DNA from 2 places in the Streptococcus sp. cx1 genome. Region 2 is predicted to be linked to the other one. Evidence: predicted binding sites of a transcription regulator. Region 2 holds the regulator's gene; the other holds the start of a gene.
The links. The regulator NrdR, encoded in region 2, represses ribonucleotide reductase genes. The targets are predictions, from matches to a motif close to ACACNATATATNGTGT.
Positions count from the first base shown of each region.

Region 1: a site for NrdR is predicted at 5,909-5,924, ahead of nrdH (glutaredoxin-like protein NrdH). Genes of this name have one in related genera too.

Region 1 covers NZ_JBQSUN010000001.1:407,215-418,106, reverse strand. Annotated here, with positions in the region: gene ptsP (phosphoenolpyruvate--protein phosphotransferase) at 1-192, opposite strand, end outside; gene ACT170_RS02030 (phosphocarrier protein HPr) at 197-460, opposite strand; gene icd (NADP-dependent isocitrate dehydrogenase) at 722-1,897, opposite strand; gene ACT170_RS02020 (citrate synthase) at 1,911-3,035, opposite strand; gene acnA (aconitate hydratase AcnA) at 3,037-5,700, opposite strand; gene nrdH (glutaredoxin-like protein NrdH) at 6,035-6,259, shown strand; gene nrdE (class 1b ribonucleoside-diphosphate reductase subunit alpha) at 6,350-8,509, shown strand; gene nrdF (class 1b ribonucleoside-diphosphate reductase subunit beta) at 8,667-9,626, shown strand; gene ileS (isoleucine--tRNA ligase) at 9,718-10,892, opposite strand, start outside.
Region 2 covers NZ_JBQSUN010000004.1:151,438-162,329, forward strand. Annotated here, with positions in the region: gene ACT170_RS06890 (TrkH family potassium uptake protein) at 1-952, opposite strand, end outside; gene rsmG (16S rRNA (guanine(527)-N(7))-methyltransferase RsmG) at 1,021-1,734, opposite strand; gene ACT170_RS06900 (DUF177 domain-containing protein) at 2,033-2,569, shown strand; gene ACT170_RS06905 (response regulator transcription factor) at 2,725-3,414, shown strand; gene ACT170_RS06910 (HAMP domain-containing sensor histidine kinase) at 3,411-4,940, shown strand; gene nrdR (transcriptional regulator NrdR) at 5,062-5,541, shown strand; gene ACT170_RS06920 (DnaD domain protein) at 5,538-6,713, shown strand; gene dnaI (primosomal protein DnaI) at 6,717-7,619, shown strand; gene der (ribosome biogenesis GTPase Der) at 7,724-9,034, shown strand; gene ACT170_RS06935 (glucose-6-phosphate 1-dehydrogenase family protein) at 9,098-9,727, shown strand; gene serS (serine--tRNA ligase) at 9,764-10,892, opposite strand, start outside.

The DNA of each region.
Region 1 (10,892 bases), on a different contig from region 2:
TTCAACTGCTTTTTCACGGATAACAGAAAGCTCGTCTTGTGACGCCGCTAGAGCAGCATCTAGACGAGCCTCTTCTGCACTTGTATCTTCAACTGTTACAGTTTCAAATGACAAGTCCGGTTGAACAAGCAGATATGCCTTAGCAACTGCAACACCATCAGATGCTGCGATTCCTTTAAGCATTTCTGTCATATTCTTATGCCAATCCTTCTTTTGTCATTGTTTCTGCGATTGCTGCGATTGCGTCATCAGCATCAGCACCTTCTGCAGAGATAGTTACGTCAGCACCTTGACCAACACCAAGGCTCATAACACCCATGATAGATTTAAGGTTAACTGCTTTACCTTTGTAGTCAAGAGTGATATCTGAAGCAAATTTGCTAGCTGTTTGAACAAGCAAAGTAGCTGGACGTGCGTGGATACCTGTTTCTGCAACAATGTGGAAATCTTTAGAAGCCATAATGGATTCTCCTTCTTCATTTGGAATATTTGAGTTATCAATGATAACCCTTACAATTTAGAATTATAACATAGCTAATTGAGATTATCAAGGTTAAAACGCACTTTCTACAAGTTTTTCGAAAGCTTGTCTCTCATTTTACTGGTCATTTTCATTTTTCAAAACATAAGCAAATACTAGTCTCTAGTTATTTACAACATTTTCAGAAAATTTCTTTCATGGTGTTTTCAATCGTTAATTTTCATTTTCGAGCAAAAACAATCACATAATTGAAAGAATTTGATTGCTAAATGCACTCGTTGAATAAGCTTGTTTCCCAAATGCTAAGTCAGATGTAAAGATATCAGCTTTAAATGTCTTCTCAATAGCACTTGTAATCAGTTGAGCTGCCTCAGTCCAACCAATATAATCTAGAAGCATGCAGCCAGATAATAAAACTGAGCAAGGATTAGCTTTATCTTGATCCGCGATATCCGGAGCTGTTCCATGTGTTGCTTCAAAAATTGCATGACCTGTTTGATAGTTAATGTTGGCTCCAGGGGAGATGCCGATACCACCAACTTGTGCAGCCAAGGCATCACTGGCATAATCACCATTCAAGTTGGTTAAGGCAACAACATCAAATTTTTCTGGATTTAAAAGAATCTGTTGTAAAAAGTTATCCGCGATTATATCATTAATCTCTAAACGACCATCCAGCAATTCTTCTTTATAGTCTTCCTGAGCCACTTCATAACCCCATTTACGGAAGCCACCTTCTGTGAATTTTTGAATATTTCCTTTATGAACCAATGTCACTTTCTTTAGATTGTTCTTGAGAGCATAGTCGATAGCAGAGCGAATGAGACGTTTACTTCCTTCTATTGAAATTGGCTTGATTCCGATACTACTTGATTCTGGGAAGCGAATTTTATTAACATTCATTTCTGTCTGGAGAAACTCTATCACGCGCTTGACATCTGCCGTTCCTGCTTCCCATTCAATCCCCGCATAAATATCTTCGGTATTTTCACGGAAGATAGTAATATTTGTTTTTTCTGGTTCCTTAAGTGGACTTGCTACTCCGTCAAAGTAACGAACAGGTCTAACACAAGCGTAGAGATCAAGTTCTTGACGTAAAGCTACATTTAAAGAACGAATACCACCACCTACTGGCGTCTCAAGCGGTCCCTTAATAGCTACTAAACTTTCTCGAATAGCCTCCAAAGTCTCTTTCGGCAACCATTCACCAGTTTTGTCATAAGCCTTTTTACCGGCTAGAAGCTCTTGCCACTCAATATGACGCTTTCCTTCATAGGCTACTTCTACTGCTTTGTCAAAGATTGCTTGGGCATTCTTCCAGATATCATGTCCAACACCATCCCCTTCAATAAAAGGGATAATTGGACGATCAGAAACTTGAAGCTGTCCATTTTTCATTACGATTTTTTCTGCCATATAGCTTTCCTCCCTAGCGTTTTTCTAAAGGAATATAGGTCATATTTTCTTGTCCGATGTACTGCGAGCGTGGACGAATCAATTTATTATTTTTTTGCTGCTCTTGAATATGAGCAATCCAGCCGGCAACACGACTCATAGCAAAGATAAGGGTGAAGATATCGCTGTCAATTCCTAGAGTATGGTATACGGTGGCTGAATAAAAGTCCACATTGGGAATCAATCCCTTCTTATCTTTCATGAATTCTTCAATTTCTTGAGACATATTAAAGAATTCTTCATTCTCAGTACCCTCTGTCAACTTTTTAGCCATATCTCTTAAGAAAATTTCACGAGGATCCTGTTTCTTGTATACACGGTGTCCAAATCCCATGATTTTCTCTTTAGAATCAAGTTTTTCCTGCAAGTAAGCATTAACATCACCAGATTCACGGATTTCTTTAAGCATATCAAAGACGCGTTCATTAGCTCCACCATGCAAGGGACCTTTTAGAGCACCAATAGCTGTTGTGACACACGAATAGATATCTGTCAGAGTCGAGGCACAAACACGCGCTGCAAAAGTTGAGGCATTCAACTCATGATCAGCATGAAGAATTAAAGCCTTATTCATAGCTTCAATTTCAATTTCAGAAGGTTCAACACCATTCAGCATGTAGAGAAAATTAGCCGCAAAACCTAAATCTTCTCTTGGTTTGAGGGGCATTTTACCAGTACGTAAGCGTGCAAAAGTCGTAATAATTGTAGGCAATTTAGCCATCAATTCAATACTTTGCTGATAAATTGCCTCCATGGATCTTTCCTCGGCGTCCACATTGTAAACCCCAAGAAGGGAGACTGTTGAACGTAAAACACTCATTGGGTGCAAATGTGGACGAGATTGGATAAGAATGCATTGCTCTACAGCATCAGAAATATCATAGTTCTTACGCAACTCAGCTTCAAAGTACTTAAGTTCCATTTGCGTAGGAAGATGACCATTCCACAAGAGATAAATCACTTCCTCAAAAGACGCTTTATTTTCCATAAACTCGGAAATATCATATCCCGAATACGATAAATGATCATCGATAATAGATGAAATCCTAGTATTACAGGCAATCATATCCTTAAGTCCATTAATTTCAACTGTTGTCATATTAGGCTCCCTTCAATTTTTTTCTTACAACCATTGGCAAGATACCACCATTTTTATAGTAGCGAATATCAGCATCTGCATCAAAGCGTACCAAGGCTTTAAAGGTTTTGGTTTGTTCAGGTGTTGAAGCTGTAACAGTGATAACATCATGGACACCTGGATTTTCTGAAAGGTCAAAGCTAAAGGTCTCCTGTCCTGTCAATCCAAGACTTTCAGCATTTTCTCCTTCCATAAATTGGACTGGTAAAATCCCCATCATAACGAGATTTGAACGGTGAATACGCTCAAAACTCTCAGCAAGCACTACTTTTACACCAAGAAGATTAGCACCTTTAGCCGCCCAGTCACGACTTGAGCCCATACCATAATCCTTACCGGCAATTACAATCGTATCTTGATTAGCTTCTTTATATTTCATAGCAGCATCATATATAGGTAGAATGTCACCATCATATTTAGTATATCCACCAATTTTTCCATCTGCTAGCTCATTCTTGATACGAATATTAGCAAAGGTTCCTCGCATCATGACTTCATGATTACCACGACGGCTACCATAAGAATTGAATTCTTGATAATCAACACCATTCTCAGTCAAATAACGAGCTGCTGGACTATTTCTGGCAATATTTCCCGCTGGAGAAATATGGTCTGTTGTTACCGTATCTCCGAATTTAGCCAAAACCTTCAAATCTTTCAATGGTTTAACGCTCAAATCATCTCCTAAAGCATCAAAGTAAGGTGGGTTTTGAATATAGGTAGAGTTTTGATTCCATTTATAATTTTGACTTTGTTCAGTAGGAATAGCATTCCACTTCTCACTATCAGAAAAGACACTGGCATATTCATCTTGGAAGAGTTGACGGGTGACGTATTTATCAACATAAGTCTCAATTTCTTCACGAGATGGCATAATTTCCTCTAAATAAACAGCTTGACCATTATCATCAAAGCCTAAAGGTTCAGTTGTCAAATCAATATTCGTGTTACCTGCCAAGGCATAAGCAACAACCAATGGTGGGCTAGCCAAGAAATTTGCTTTAACAAGTGGATTAATACGCCCTTCAAAATTACGATTTCCTGACAAAACGGCACTCGCTAATAAATCAGTTTCTACAATAGCCTTAGCCACCTCAGGACGTAAGTCTCCTGAGTTCCCAATACAGGTTGTACAACCGTAACCTACCAAGTTAAAGCCAAGCTTATCTAGATAGGTTTGTAAGCCTGAAGCTTTGAGATAACCAGTAACAACCTTAGAACCTGGTGCCAAAGATGTCTTCACTGTTGGAGATACTTTTAATCCTTTCTCAACCGCTTTTTTAGCTAAAAGACCAGCTGCCATAAGAACGTAAGGATTTGAGGTATTGGTACATGATGTGATAGCTGCAATGGCCACATGACCTGTTTGAATTGTTTCTGAATGATCCTTAAAGTCAACGTTTGCAGTTTTTGCTAACTCTTCCTTATCCAAACCGAAACCACGGACACCTGCTTCTCGTACCACTGCATCTTGAAATTCTTGCTTAGCATCTGATAAGAGAATCAAATCTTGTGGACGTTTAGGACCTGAGATAGAAGGTTTAATAGATGACAAATCGATTTCAACAATCTTAGTATACTTGGCTTCTTTACTTGGATCATAGAAAAGATGATTGGCTTTTGTATAGGCTTCAGTGACTTGGATATGTTCCTCATCACGGTTAGTTAAACGCATGTAGTTAAGAGTCTCGTCATCAATAGGAAAATAACCACAGGTCGCACCATATTCTGGTGCCATATTAGCGACTGTAGCACGATCAGCTAGAGATAAGCTCTTCAAGCCAGGTCCAAAGTACTCAACGAATTTACCAACCACATTTTCAGAACGAAGCACCTGAGTAATCTTGAGAGCCAAATCTGTTGCCGTTGCAATTTTAGGCAACTCTCCTGTCAGATGTACACCAATAACCTCTGGAATTGGGAAATAAGATGCTTCACCGAGCATAGCTGCTTCAGCTTCAATGCCGCCAACACCCCAACCAAGAACGCCAATACCATTAATCATAGTCGTGTGACTATCTGTACCAAACATAGAATCAGGATAGAGTAACCCATCTTTTTCAATAATGACATCGCTCAAAAATTCAATATTAACCTGGTGAATAATCCCTGTTGCTGGTGGAACCGCACGATAATTTTCAAAAGACTGTTCAGCCCACTTAAGAAATTCATAGCGCTCGTTATTACGTTTAAACTCTAGATTGATATTATCTTCAAGAGCAGTATCACATCCATATGAATCTACTTGGACAGAGTGGTCGATGACCAAATCTACTGGAATCTCGGGATTAATAAATTCGGCTTTACCACCATTAGCCACTATAGCATCACGCATTGAAGCTAAATCAACAACAACAGGAACTCCTGTAAAATCTTGTAAGATAACACGACTTGGTTTAAAAGGCACTTCAGAAATTGTTGGAAAATTCGGAAATTTCATTAGATCAGAAATGTGAGATTCCTTAACATCGACGCCATCTTTTTTTCGAAGGAGACTTTCAAGTAGTATTCGAATGGTATAAGGTAGTCCTCCGACCTTAACATCATGAGATTTTGCTGCTTTTTCGAGATCATAGAAAGAGAATGTCTTACCATTTACAGTTAGATTTGAACAGTATTCTTGCATACTTGAACCTCCATTAGTTAAAAATTTTCTTTATTCTACACTGTTTTTTTTGAAAAAACAAATAGAATTGGCATTTTGATGTTATATTATATAACATTCGTGGTTAGATGTTTCTTTTTTCGTCATTTCCATATACAAATCCTATTTAATTTAGGAAACTTAAAAAAGCCTTTAAAACACAAGATATAGGGTTGTGTTTTAATACTAAACACAAAATATTGTATTTCCTTGAGATATTTAGCTTGATTTTTCCCAATATTTTGGGTAGTATTCTATTAGAGTTGAAAAAGTGGCTCTTGGCCACTTAAAATCTTTTTATAAAGGAGTATTTGCAATGGCAAAGATTACATTGTTTTCTAAAAACAACTGCATGCAGTGCAAAATGACTAAAAAATTCTTGGAAAAGGAAGGTGCTGATTTCGAAGAAATCAACATTGATGAACAGCCTGAAAAAATCGATTACGTTAAAAGCCTCGGTTTCACTGCTGCTCCAGTTATTGAAGCCGGCGATATCGTCTTTTCAGGTTTTCAACCGGCTAAACTTAAAGAAATCCTTTAATTATCAAGTTTTTATATAGAAAGGAACTTGTTTGCTTAGTTTAATATTTTAACCTTAATCTACTATTAAACTGAGCCTGGTATCTGTATTATGTCTTTAAAAAATCTTGGCGATGTTTCATACTTCCGCCTCAACAACGAAATTAACCGTCCTGTTAACGGTCAAATTCCTTTGCATAAGGATAAAGAAGCGCTTCGTGCCTTCTTCCTTGAAAACGTTAAGCCAAATTCAATGGCATTCAACAGCATCACAGATAAAATTAATTATTTGATTGAGAACGATTATATTGAGTCTGAATTCATCGGTAAATACGAACCTGCTTTCATCGAAAAATTGTCTGCAGAAATTCATTCTCAAAAATTCCGCTTCCAATCTTTCATGGCAGCCTACAAGTTCTACCAACAATATGCGCTCAAAACAAACGATGGCGAGTCTTACCTCGAAAGTATTGAAGATCGTGTTCTATTCAACGCCCTTTACTTTGCTGATGGTGATGAAAACCTAGCTAGTGACCTTGCCAACGAAATGATTCACCAACGTTACCAACCTGCTACTCCTTCATTTCTAAATGCTGGACGTAGCCGTCGTGGTGAGCTCGTGTCATGTTTCCTTATTCAAGTAACGGATGACATGAATTCTATCGGACGTTCTATCAACTCTGCCCTCCAGTTATCACGTATTGGTGGTGGGGTAGGTATTAGCTTGTCTAACCTTCGTGAAGCTGGTGCTCCTATCAAAGGATATGCTGGGGCAGCCTCTGGTGTCGTGCCTGTTATGAAGCTTTTCGAAGATAGCTTCTCTTACTCAAACCAACTTGGCCAACGTCAAGGTGCTGGTGTTGTTTATTTGGATGTTTTCCACCCAGATATTCTTGCCTTCCTTTCTACTAAGAAAGAGAATGCTGATGAGAAGGTGCGTGTTAAGACACTATCACTTGGTGTTACAGTTCCAGATAAATTCTACGAGTTGGCACGTAATAATGAAGATATGTACCTCTTCAGTCCTTACTCAGTCGAAAAAGAGTACGGTAAACCATATAACTACATTGATATTACAGCTATGTACGATGAGTTGGTTGCCAATCCAAATATCACAAAAACCAAGATTAATGCCCGTGAGCTAGAAACTGAAATTTCTAAACTCCAACAAGAATCAGGTTATCCATATATCGTCAATGTTGATACAGCCAATCGACACAATCCAATCGATGGTAAGATTATCATGTCCAACCTCTGTTCTGAAATTCTTCAAGTTCAAACACCAAGTGAGCTTAACGATGCACAAGAGTTTGTTAAACTCGGTACAGATATTTCATGTAACCTTGGATCAACTAATATCCTTAACATGATGACCTCACCTGACTTTGGTCGTTCGATTAGAGCAATGACACGTGCGCTTACCTTTGTTACAGATAGCTCAAGTATTGATGCTGTACCATCTATCAAAAATGGTAACCAACAAGCTCATACCTTTGGTTTGGGAGCTATGGGGCTTCACTCTTACCTCGCTAAACACCATATCGAGTATGGTAGCCCTGAATCTGTTGAATTCACTAATATCTACTTCATGCTTATGAACTACTGGACTTTAGTTGAATCTAACAACATTGCCCGTGAACGTCAAGAAACCTTTGTCGGTTTTGAAAAATCAAAATATGCTGATGGTTCTTACTTTGACAAATACGTTACAGGCCAATACGTTCCTAAATCTGACCGTATCAAAGAACTTTTCGATGGCCACTTCATCCCACAAGCCAAAGATTGGGAAGAGCTCCGTGAACTCGTTAAGAAAGATGGACTCTACCATCAAAACCGTTTGGCTGTTGCGCCAAATGGCTCAATCTCTTACATTAACGACTGTTCGGCTTCTATCCATCCAATCACACAACGTATTGAAGAACGTCAAGAAAAGAAAATCGGAAAAATCTACTATCCAGCCAACGGTCTTTCAACAGACACAATTCCTTTCTACACTTCAGCCTACGACATGGACATGCGTAAAGTTATCGACGTTTATGCCGCTGCAACTGAACACGTTGATCAAGGTTTGTCATTAACCCTATTCTTGCGTAGTGAGTTACCAAAAGAAATTTACGAATGGAAAACAGAAAATAAACAAACGACTCGTGACCTTTCTATCCTTCGTAACTACGCCTTTAACAAGGGAATTAAATCAATCTACTACATCCGTACTTATACAGATGACGGTGAAGAGGTTGGTTCTAACCAATGTGAAAGCTGTGTCATCTAAGATGGTGATTTAACGATAACAACCTCACTACTCTTATTTACAAAATGCATTAAAAGGTCGGTTCGCCGACTTTTTTAATAGATCAACTCAAAAAACTATATCATGATTTTGAATTATGATAAAATAGTAACGACATCAATAAAGAAAGAGGTTTCTAATGGAAACTTACTACAAAGCCATTAACTGGAATGAAATCGAAGATGCGATTGATAAATCTACTTGGGAAAAATTGACCGAACAATTTTGGCTAGATACACGTATCCCACTTTCAAATGACCTTGATGACTGGCGTAAACTTTCAGCTGAAGAAAAGGATTTGGTTGGAAAAGTTTTCGGTGGTTTAACCTTGCTAGATACCATGCAATCTCAAACTGGTGTTGAAGCCATTCGTGCAGACGTCCGTACACCTCATGAAGAAGCTGTATTGAACAACATTCAGTTCATGGAATCTGTTCACGCCAAATCTTACTCTTCAATCTTCTCAACTTTGAATACTAAATCTGAAATTGAAGAAATTTTCGAGTGGACTAACAGTAACGAATACCTCCAAACCAAGGCGAAAATCATTAACGATATCTATGAAAATGGAACGCCTCTTCAGAAAAAGGTTGCTTCAACATATCTTGAAACATTCCTTTTCTATTCAGGGTTCTTCACTCCACTCTATTATCTTGGTAATAACAAGCTGGCTAATGTCGCTGAAATCATTAAGCTCATTATCCGTGACGAATCTGTTCACGGAACCTATATTGGCTATAAATTCCAACTAGGGTTCAACGAATTGCCTGAAGAAGAGCAAGAAAGTTTCCGTGAATGGATGTATGATCTCCTCTACCAATTATATGAAAATGAAGAGCTCTACACTAAATCTCTTTATGATGGTGTTGGATGGACTGAGGAAGTTATGACTTTCCTTCGTTACAACGCCAACAAGGCTCTCATGAACCTGGGACAAGATCCACTCTTCCCAGATAGTGCGAACGATGTTAACCCAATCGTTATGAATGGTATTTCTACAGGAACATCTAACCACGACTTCTTCTCTCAAGTTGGTAATGGTTACCTTCTAGGGACTGTTGAAGCCATGCAAGACGATGATTATAACTACGGACTATAAGAAAAAACTAGCTGAGCTAGTTTTTTTATTGTGTTCAATACTATATTAGAAAAACAAACAGAAAAAGAGTTCAAATTGAACTCTTTTTATTTTATTTTGCTTTTACTTCAAAACCTTCTGCGACACCTTCAGCAAAGTTTTCTTCAACAATGCTAGCACAGTGATCACAGATAGTCGCATTGTAGCTACGTTCTTTGGTAGTTGGATCGATACGACGGCAACGATCACATACATCACCTTCAGCACGTTCTACTGTGAATGCTACACCTTCAAAGCTTACAGCAGACTCAGGAGCATCTCCTTCAGCAATAGTCAATGCTGAAACAATCAAAAGTTGAGCAAGGTTAGTGTTCAAACCTTCAAGAAGTTCTTTGACTTCAGCATTAGGATAGATGGTCAAATGAGCTTCAAGCGATTTACCGATAACTTTTTCATTACGTGCTTCTTCCAAAGCTTTTTGAGCTTGGCTACGGAAATCCATGAAGGCATTCCATTTTTCAAGAAGTGCATCTTGACCAGCGAAATCTTCTGCTTCTGGCAACTCTGACAATTGAACATAGTCTTCTGTTTCAAATTCAAAATATGACCAAATTTCTTCTGCAGTATGAGGAAGGATTGGTGTCAATAGTTTTGTAATCTTGACAAGAATATCGTAGAAGACTGTTTGCATTTGACGACGTTCAAGTGATTCTGCACTCTCAATATAAACCACATCTTTGGCAAAATCAAGATAGAAAGCAGACAACTCAACGTTAATAAAGTTAACCAAGGCTTTGTAGATAGTCAAGAATTCAAAGTTTGCATAGGCATCACGAATAGTCTTAACCAATTGGTTAAATCGAATAGTCATGTACTGATCTACAGAACGCAAGTCTTCAAAGGCTACTGCATCAGTTGTTGGATTGAAGTCAGATGTATTGGCAATCAAGAAACGAAGTGTGTTACGAATCTTACGATAAGATTCTGATACTTGGCTAAGGATATCCATTGAGATACGAACGTCATTAGTTGTATCAACACTTGTTACCCAAAGACGAAGAATTTCAGCACCAAATTGTTTCTCAACATCACTAGGCGCAATAGTATTACCGAGGGATTTAGACATCTTTTCACCCTTACCATCAAGCGCAAAACCTTGAGACAAGAGTTGTTTATATGGTGCAACACCATTATTAGCAACAGATGTGATAAGTGATGAGTTAAACCATCCACGGTATTGGTCTGAACCTTCGAGATAGAGGTCAGCTGGATAAGTTAACTCAGGAC
Region 2 (10,892 bases):
TTCCTCCAGGACCACCCCCAATAATCATTTGAATCATAAAAAGAAGATTTGTGGAGAAATCGGCATTGGTATAGGAAATAGTCGCAAAACCAGCGGTACGCATGGTTACAGTCTGAAAGAAACTTACCAGAAGTTGTTGCCAGACATTGAGAGTACCGATTGTCTTAGAGTTATCCATTTCCAGTAACCAAGCAAGTAGTGTTCCTCCTAAGAGGAGACAGCCTGTACTTATAAGAACAAGACGACTTTGATTGCTGAGAGGTCTACAAGCTAATTTCCAATTCCTTGGACGATCTTTAATATAACGTCGCAATAGTTGAATCAAATCAATCCAAACTGCAAATCCCAAACTTCCAGACATAATGAGAAAAGCTACAGCAAGGTTAATGGTTGGATTGGTTGCATAATCCTGTAAACTGTTAGAACCTAAGTTGTCAAATCCAGCATTACAAAAGGCAGAGACAGCTAGAAAGAGACTATTAAAAATGCCGTGACCAAGTCCAAAACGAGGAACGAAATCAGTCATGATCACAAGTGCTGCCAAAGCTTCAATAGAAAAAGTAATTTTATAGACCTTAAAAAGATAAGCTTTCAAATCTTTTTGGTTATCCCTGCTAAGTGCGGATTGAAGGAGATCTTGATCACTCAGTCCTAATTTATTTTTCAGGGTATAGGTGCTAAAGGCTATAAGAGAGACGAGCCCAAGTCCTCCCGTCTGCATGAGAAGCATAGAGAAAATTTGACCGAGACCATTGTAAGCCTTACTGACCGGGACAACAGAAAGTCCAGTTACACAGACCATTGACACAGTATTGAAGAGATGATCTAGGTAGCTTGTTTCTGGACTATTAGCATAGTGGCTTATAGGAAGGCTAAGTAAAATACTTCCCACTATAATGACAAAGACAAAGCTGAGCACCAGCTTTTGCGTGAAAGAAAGACGATTGATCAATGAAAACCTCCGAGTTATCATAAGAGTAAATAATAATCCAAGGAGTAAGACACCTCCTTGGATAAACGTTATAGCGGCTTCTTGTTAGGAATTCCAGCACGACGTGGGTATTTATATGGGGTTTCTTTTTTCTTATCGACAATAGTGACATTACGTCCATCCCCATTTGGCAGTCTGTAGTTCTCGTTGAGAATAGGCTTGGCAAAAAGCGAGTTCAAGGCATTTTTAGCATCGGCTAACTCTTCATCAGCTGCTGCAGCTTTAAGTGCAATAAGTTGTCCACCAACCTTCAAGAAAGGAATAGTCAATTCTGAGAGAACCTGCATGCGTGCGACGGCACGGGCAGTAACAATATCAAACTGAGCACGGAAGGCCTTGTCTTGTCCAAAATCCTCTGCACGTCCATGATAGAAGTGAACACCGCTGAGCTCAAGTTCATCAGCCAAGAGATTGAGGAAATTGATGCGTTTATTAAGAGAGTCGATGATAGTCACATCAAGCTCAGGGCAAAGGATTTTCATAGGGAGACTTGGAAATCCAGCTCCAGCTCCGATATCCAGAAGTCGAATACTTTGATTTTTAATATGCCCTTGAAGAACAGGAGCCAAAGAATCATAGAAATGTTTGAGGTAGACCTCGTCTCTTTCTGTGATTGCAGTAAGGTTGATCTTTTCGTTCCATTCTACCAAAAGCTCAAAGTAGCGTTGGAATTGGTCTTTTTGTTTTTGGCTGAGATTGAACCCCAGTTCTTTCAAAGCCTTGTAAAAATCTTCAGGTGTCATTATATATTCCTTTTATCTAGTTTCAATGCTCTTATTTTACCATAATTAAGAGCTTTCATCTAACTCTATAGGACAGATGAAAACTGGGTCCGAGTAAGTTTCTCATTAGCTTTGAAAAAAGTTCTAAGTTTAAGAAATATGTAATATTAAAGGTGTTATTTTTTCTTAAAAATTTGATATAATACTAATTAAGTCTAAAATCATAATCATGCTCTCTAATGAAAAGTGAATGTAGGGGATTATGGTCTTGTGGATTGAAAATAGACCCCTATGGGGAAATTTAATTTGAGGATTAAAAATGATTTATCTTTCAGAAGTTAGAAAGTCTCCAGAAGGGCTCGCCTTTAACGAAGCACCTTCTTTGTTGGAGTCTATTAAAGAACGCTATGATCAAGTTTTAAATCTTGAACAGATTCAAGCAAGTGGGCAGGTAGCCTATGACAATGGTTTGTACCTTTTGGATTATCAACTTAGCTATGATATTACCCTGCCATCTAGCCGTTCACTTGAACCTGTGACACTTAGTTTTAACTATCCGGTTTCAGAAACCTTTATACAAGAGGCAGATGCTGCTCTTCAAAAAGAATTAGTCGAAGAAAATCTAGTTCTTATCTTGGATGGGGATACTATTAATCTTGATGAGAGTATTCTAGATAATATTCTTCTTAATATTCCTTTGAGAGTACTAACACCTGAGGAAGAATCAGGACAAATTTCGCTCTCTGGGAATGACTGGGAAGTCTTGTCAGAAGAGGACTTTGCCGCACTTCAACAGGAGAAAAAAGAGGCAAGTAATCCCTTTGCCCAATTGAACGGTCTTTTTGATGAAAATTAATTCAAAAAAACAAACTAAAAATGTTTGACAATTTTAAAAATCTATATTATTATATCATTAGAAGTTAATTTTCGGATTTATTCATTGGGTAAATCTACAGACTTTTTAAGGGAAATGGAAGTCAAAAAATTTTAAGAAAGTGGTAAATACTTATTATGAGCAAACGCATTTTGATTGTTGAAGATGAGAAAAACCTTGCTCGTTTTGTCTCTCTTGAACTTCAACACGAAGGATACGACGTTGTGACAGCAGACAACGGACGCGAAGGACTTGAAATGGCACTCGAGAAAGATTTCGATCTTATTCTCTTGGACCTTATGTTGCCTGAGATGGACGGTTTTGAAGTAACACGTCGTCTCCAACAAGAAAAAGATACTTATATTATGATGATGACAGCTCGTGATTCAATCATGGACATTGTTGCTGGTTTGGACCGCGGTGCTGATGACTATATTGTAAAACCATTTGCGATTGAAGAATTGTTGGCACGTATCCGTGCAACCTTCCGTCGCCAAGATATCGAAGCTGCTAAGAATGCACCAGCAAAAGCATCAACTTATCGTGATTTGAAATTGGATGTTCAAAACCGTACAGTTGTTCGTGGTGATGAAGCAATTCCATTGACAAAACGTGAGTTTGATTTGTTGAACACACTTTTGAGCAATATGAACCAAGTGATGACCCGTGAGGAACTCTTGCTTCAAGTTTGGAAATATGATGACGCCATCGAAACAAACGTGGTAGATGTTTATATTCGTTACTTGCGTGGAAAAATCGATGTTCCAGGTAAGGAATCATATATTCAAACAGTACGAGGAATGGGTTACGTTATCCGTGAAAAATGAGTAAATTACAAGATAAATTATTTGGTAAAGTAACCATTAGAAAAAAGTTGACCATGACAACTGCTGTGGTCTTCTTTCTTGTATTGTCGATGTTCACTCTGGTTGTTATTTTCTCAGCCAATACGCTACTTTTACAACGTGAACGTCAAAATGTAAACACTACAATCTCAAAAGTTGTTACTTATATAGAAAAGGACTGGGACTCCGACGAAGAGTTGAGTCCAGAACCGCTTTTAGCTGCCCTTTATTCGCCTAAAAATATCTATGCATCGATCATTAATGGCGTGCTTTCCGAAAAGCACTCTTTGGATGGTCAGGTTGCGATTTCTAATAAATTATATTCTAACCAATCTGTTTTTGTTTATGACAAAAAGGGAACGTTTATCTTTACTTCTGAGGAGAACACAGATTCGCCTCCAGGTATGTCCGAGGTAAACAAATTGAAGTCAGTTTCCTATAAAGGGAAGCGTGGTTTCTTGCTGCAAGTTCCAATCTACGGTAAGGATAAAAAGACCATCGTTGGTTATGCCCAAATTTTCCATGATTTGGAATTCTACTATGCTCTTAAAGAGCGTTTGATTTTCTTATTGATTTTCCTAGAAGTGGGGATGACGGTCCTAGTTATCGCAGCAACTGTAGTTGTCTTGACATCTATTCTTCGTCCGATGAGACAGTTGCACGAAACGATGGGAGTTATCACCGATTCGCCAAGTGACTTGGAACTTCGTTCTAAGATTGAAAGTCACGATGAAATTGGTGATTTGGCGGTTAACTTTAACCGCATGATGGATAAAATTCAAGAAAATAATCAGATGCAGATGCGTTTCTTGAGTGACGTCAGTCATGAATTACGTACGCCGATTGCAGTTATCAAGGGGCATATGGACCTCTTGCAACGTTGGGGTAAAAATGACCCTGAGATTCTTGAAGAAAGTCTTGAGGCTGCCAGTCACGAGGCCAACCGTATGACGATTATGATTAATGATATGTTGGATTCTATCCGTGTCAAAGGATCATTTGAAAATCACAGAAACGATACTTGTGATTTGAATTCTTCAATCCGTACGGTTATTGGTAATTTCCGTGTCTTGCATGAAGACTACCAATTCTATCTCAATGATTTCGAGAGCTCAGAGCGCCCTGCACAGATTTACAGCCAACACTTTGAACAGGCGATTACGATTTTGATTGATAATGCGGTCAAGTATTCTCCTGTTAACAAGGAAATCCAGGTTACAATTAAGGCTCTGGAAGATGAAATGTTGGTGCAAGTGCAAGATAATGGTGAAGGGATCTCTAAAGAAGATATTGAGCATATCTTTGAGCGCTTCTATCGTTCAGATAAGGCACGTAACCGTACGACAACGCAATCTGGTGTTGGTATTGGTTTGTCAATCCTTTACCAAATTGTGGAAGCTTATCGCTGCCGTATCGATGTTAGTTCTGAACTTGGTGTTGGAACACGTTTCGACCTTTACATTCCATTTGCAGATGGAGAAACGACGACACCTCAACTTGAGCTTTAAATCAATTTATAAGAGACTTAGAGTGGTTCTTGGTCATGAGCACGCCTCGTTTAGGGCGTGCTTTTTATGTGTTTTTATGGTAAAATAGAGTACCGAATTTCAAAGATTGGTGGTGAAGTGCATGCGTTGTCCAAAATGTCAACACAATAAATCTAGTGTTATCGATAGCCGTCAGGCAGAAGATGGGAATACCATTCGTCGTCGTCGTGAGTGTGATTCTTGTCATGCTCGTTTTACAACATTTGAGCGTGTGGAAGAAGTTCCACTTTTGGTTGTCAAAAAAGACGGTACTCGTGAACAATTCTCTCGCGATAAGATTTTCAATGGTATCTTGATGAGTGCTCAGAAGCGTCCAGTTTCTAGTGAGGATATCGAAAATGCCATCACCCGTATTGAGCAAAACATTCGCCGTAACCATGATGGAGAGGTTGATAGTGATGTCATTGGGAATTTAGTGATGAAAGAACTCGCTGACCTTGATGAAATTACTTATGTACGTTTTGCCAGTGTCTACCGTTCTTTCAAGGATGTTGATGAGATTGAAGAGTTGCTTCAAGAAATCACCAAAACTGTACGTGCGAAAAAAGAGTCTAAAAAATGAGACCTATTGAAGAATTTGTCTATGTTGGCAATCAGGTTATCGTTCCCGATCAGGCAAGTTTGATGCGTTGCTATTATCCCATTATTGGGAGTGAAGGATACGCTCTCTACCAGTATTTCGTGGCTTTTTATGACAATGGTAATCACCGCCATAAGTTTGCGGCTATTCTGAACCATCTTAACTTTGGAATGCAGCCCCTTCAGGAAGCACTGGCGGTTCTGACAGCAGTAGATCTCTTGGCCTTTTACCAGTCACCTCAAGGGTTTTATGTTATAGAGCTTAAGTCTCCCTTATCAATTGAGCAGTTTCTAAAACATGCCGTTTATAGTTCACTTCTCGAGCAAAAGATTAGTGAACCAGCAGTAGACGCTTTGAAACCGGCAGGTCTACAAGGCTTGCAAGATTTATCTAAACGTTTTTCGGATGTCTTTACCGATGAGCGTTTGGCTCAAAAGTCTGTGTCTGAAATCAAGCCCAAAAATTCATTTGATTTAAGCAGTTTCAGGAATCGTATGCAGGCTGATGGGCTTGTATTTAAAGATGAAAAGACAGATGTGCCAGAAATCTATAAATTGTCTGAAACTCATGGCATGAATTGGTATGATACTTATCTCTTAGCTAAGAAGACAGCCGTGAACCACCAGATTATTGTCAAGCGTATGCAGGTGCAATTAGAGCAGGCTCAAGCTCAAACATTGGGTGGTGATTCTGCTTTGACAGAGACGGAGAAAAAGATTCTTAAAGCGGTTAGATCCGAAAAGCCTATAGATTACTTGCAAAGTGCTAAAGGCCCAAGCGGGACTGTGACTAATTCTGAGAAGCAGATTCTCACGGATTTGGCACAAAGAGGCTTTATGGATGAGGTCATTAACCTCATGGTTGCCTACAGTTTGGGACGGACACGTTCAACGAATGTAAATCGAGAGTATATCTCTAAACTTGCCAACGATTTTGCCTTTAAGAATATCGTCACTGCTGAACAGGGGTTTTTAGCTTTGCGTAGTGGTTACGATAAGAAATCACAGCAAGCAAAAGCTGATTCTAAGAAGAAAACAAATGTGCCGAGCTGGAGTAATCCAGATTATGATAATCAAACCAGTCAGGCTGATCAGGCTAAGTTGGATGAAATTAGACGTCGAGCTTTGGCAAAACTAGAAAAAGGAAAGGAGTAGCCTATGGAAAGAGTTGGACAAACCCTAAACCGAACAGGGCATCATGGGTCTGGCAATGCGACGGATTTAACGAAGCAAATTTTAGCGGATCCAAGAGTGGCTAGCTTTATTCAAGAGCATAGCCTAAGCCAGGATGAAATCAAGCGTAGTCTTCCTAAGTTTAATCAATTCCTAGTGGAATGCCGTAAGGTTAAAGAAGGTGATGCCTCGTATATTGCCAAAGGGTATGAACCGATTCTGACCATGAATGAAGGCTACGCTGATGTCACCTATAAGGAGACGCGTCAGCTCAAGGAGCAACAAGAACAACAGGCTATTGCTAAACGGATTAATTTGGTGAGTCTTCCTCAGTCTTATCGTAAGATTACCTTTGCGGACATTGCATTAGATGATGTAGCTCGTGTTGATACTTTTGAGAGTCTTGTGGATTTTGTGGCGAATTACCCTAGTCCAGACCAGAAAGGCCTTTACATCTATGGAGACATGGGGGTTGGAAAATCCTTCATGTTGGCTGCTATGGCTCATGAACTTTCAGAGACCAAGAAGGTTGCCACGACCATTATTCATTACCCATCTTTTACTATTGATGTTAAAAACGGAATCAAGGACGGTTCTGTCAAGGATCAAATTGATGCTGTCAAACAGGCAGAAGTTTTGGTTCTAGATGATATCGGTGCAGAGCAATTCTCTTCTTGGATTAGGGATGATGTTTTGCAAGTTATCCTCCAGCATCGCATGATTGAGGAGTTGCCTACCTTCTTTACGTCTAACTATAGTTTTTCGGATCTAGAAGCTAAGCTATCCAATGGACGTCAAGGAGACGAGACTTGGCAGGCCAAACGTGTGATGGAGCGTATTCGTTTTCTTGCCAAAGAGGTTCACTTGAAGGGTGTTAATCGCCGCTAAGTTGAATCTAATAATGATAAAGAATAAGAGAGTTTGCTTTCCTTGGTGGAAGTGAGACTGCTAAATGAAGAAAGGAATCCCTATTTAATCAGGGACTTAAACATATGACATTACCTACAGTTGCTATCGTGGGTCGCCCAAACGTTGGGAAATCGACCCTATTTAACCGAATTGCGGGTGAACGTATCTCTATCGTCGAAGACGTTGAAGGGGTAACACGTGACCGTATTTATACCTCTGCTGAATGGCTTAATCGTCAGTTTAGCTTAATTGATACAGGTGGTATTGATGATGTTGATGCACCATTTATGGAACAAATTAAGCACCAAGCTGACATTGCCATGACTGAAGCTGACGTTATTGTCTTTGTCGTTTCAGGTAAGGAAGGCGTGACAGATGCGGACGAGTACGTTGCTCGTATTCTCTATAAGACCAACAAGCCAGTTATCTTGGCGGTAAATAAAGTGGATAACCCTGAGATGCGTGCAGATATCTATGATTTTTATTCTCTTGGACTTGGTGATCCTTATCCAGTTTCATCTGTTCACGGTATCGGTACAGGGGATGTTCTCGATGCTATCGTTGAAAATCTTCCAACAGAAGTTGAAGAAGAAAATCCAGATATCATTCGTTTTAGTTTGATTGGACGCCCAAACGTCGGAAAATCAAGCTTGATTAACGCCATTTTGGGTGAGGACCGAGTGATTGCCAGCCCGATTGCTGGTACGACTCGAGATGCCATTGATACAAACTTTGTGGACAGTGAAGGTCAAGAGTATACCATGATTGACACCGCTGGTATGCGTAAATCTGGTAAGGTTTATGAAAACACAGAAAAATACTCTGTCATGCGTTCAATGCGTGCCATTGACCGTTCTGATATCGTCCTTATGGTTATCAATGCCGAAGAAGGTATCCGTGAGTATGACAAGCGTATCGCTGGTTTTGCCCATGAAGCTGGTAAAGGGATTATCATCGTAGTTAACAAATGGGATACGATTAAGAAAGACAATCATACCGTTGCTAACTGGGAAGCAGATATCCGTGATCAGTTCCAATTCTTGAGCTATGCACCAATTATCTTTGTATCGGCTGAGACGAAACAACGTCTTAACAAGTTGCCGGAGATGATTAAACGCATCAGTGAGAGTCAGAACCGTCGTATTTCATCGGCTGTCTTGAATGATGTTATCATGGATGCCATTGCCATCAACCCAACACCAACTGACAAAGGAAAACGCCTTAAGATTTTCTATGGCACACAGGTTTCGGTTAAACCACCAACATTTGTTATCTTTGTCAATGAAGAAGAGCTTATGCACTTCTCATACATGCGTTTCTTGGAAAATCAAATTCGTCAAGCCTTTGGTTTTGAGGGAACACCAATTCATTTGATTGCTCGTAAACGTAAATAAAAAAGAGACCAACCAGAATAGAATCTTTATGGGTTGGTCTTTTATCATTGTAAGGAGAAAACGATGTTAGAAAATATTCAAGCTTATTTATCAAAACAGGGAGTTAAGTATGTCAAACCTGAAAAAGCGGGTCCACATCAGGAAGAGATGGAAGACCTCAAGGCACTTGGTCAAGCAGCTCGTAAGGAGATGCAGACTTTAGCAAAACTTCTAGGGGAGCGTTTGGCACCCTTTAAGATGGATCGTGTCAGTAATTGGGCCAATCAGGCACAAATATGTCGTCCTCACTTTTGGTGCTATTACAGGGCCCCTGAGGATAGTTTAGACGATGTTGCTATGGCGATTCGACTTTATGGTCAGCTTGAAAAATGGGGGATTTCAGTAGAAGTTAGCTTTGTCGAACGTAAAAAATCAGATACTACTTTAGCTAAGCAACATAAGGTCCTAGACTTACCGATTGCACCCTCTCTATACTATTTTGCCCAGGAAAATGGTGTCAGTCATCGTGTGGAAGGAACTGAAGAAAATCGTCAGATGCTTAAAGAAGCAGTTAGAGATGGTCGTGTTCGTAAGGTGTTGGTCAAATATGATGTCTCTGTGACTACTAGTGAAACAATAGAAGAGTTAGTAGAAAAACTTGCTGATGGATTCGACAAGTTGAAACCTTACTATGAGATAGCTAATCAAAACTAAAAAAATCTCCAGTTTTTTTCTGGAGATTTCTCTTATTTATTTTGGTGCAATCACTTCAGCACCACCCATGTAAGGACGAAGAACTTCAGGGATAGTTACTGAACCATCTTCGTTTTGGTAGTTTTCAAGGATAGCGGCTACTGTACGTCCAACAGCAAGTCCTGAACCGTTAAGAGTGTGAAGAAGTTTTACCTTACCATCAGCTTCGTCACGGTAACGGATTTGTGCACGACGGGCTTGGAAATCTTCTGTGTTTGAACATGAAGAAATTTCGCGGTAAGTGTTTTGTGCTGGAATCCAAACTTCCAAGTCGTAAGTTTTCGCAGCTGAGAATCCCATATCGCCAGTACACAAAGTGATGACACGGTATGGCAAGTTAAGTTTTTGAAGGATGTTTTCAGCGTTAACTACCATTTTTTCCAACTCATCATATGAGTCCTCAGGTTTTGAGAATTTGACCATTTCAACCTTGTGGAATTGGTGAAGACGAATCAAACCACGTGTATCACGACCAGCTGAACCAGCTTCTGAACGGAATGAAGGGCTCATAGCTGTGAAGTAGATTGGCAATTCTTTACCGTCAAGGATTTCACCGCGGTAGTAGTTTGTCAAAGGAACTTCAGCTGTTGGGATAAGGACGTAGTCAGTACCGTCAAGCTCGAAAGTATCTTCCTTGAATTTTGGATATTGACCAGTACCGAACATTGAGTCGTGGTTAACCATGTAAGGTGTGATCATCTCAGTGTAACCTTCTTTAGCGTGCTCATCCAACATGAAGTTGTAGATTGCACGTTCCAATTTTGCTCCAAGGCCTTTGTAGAAAAGGAAACGAGAACCAGTGACTTTAGCACCACGTTCCCAATCTAGGATACCAAGGTCTTCCCCAAGATCCCAGTGTGCTTTAACTTCAAAATCAAATTCACGAGGTGTTCCCCAACGACGAACTTCTACGTTTTCATCTTCGTCAGCGCCTACAGGAACAGAGTCATTTGGTGTGTTTGGAAGTGTCACAACGATGGCATTAAGCTTTTCATCGATAGTAGCAAGTTCTGCATCAATTTCCTTAATTGCTGCAGAGACTTTTTGCATTGCTGCGATTTGTTCAGAAGCATCTTCTTTGTTACGCTTAGCTTGAGCGATACCATCTGAAGCAATGTTACGTTGA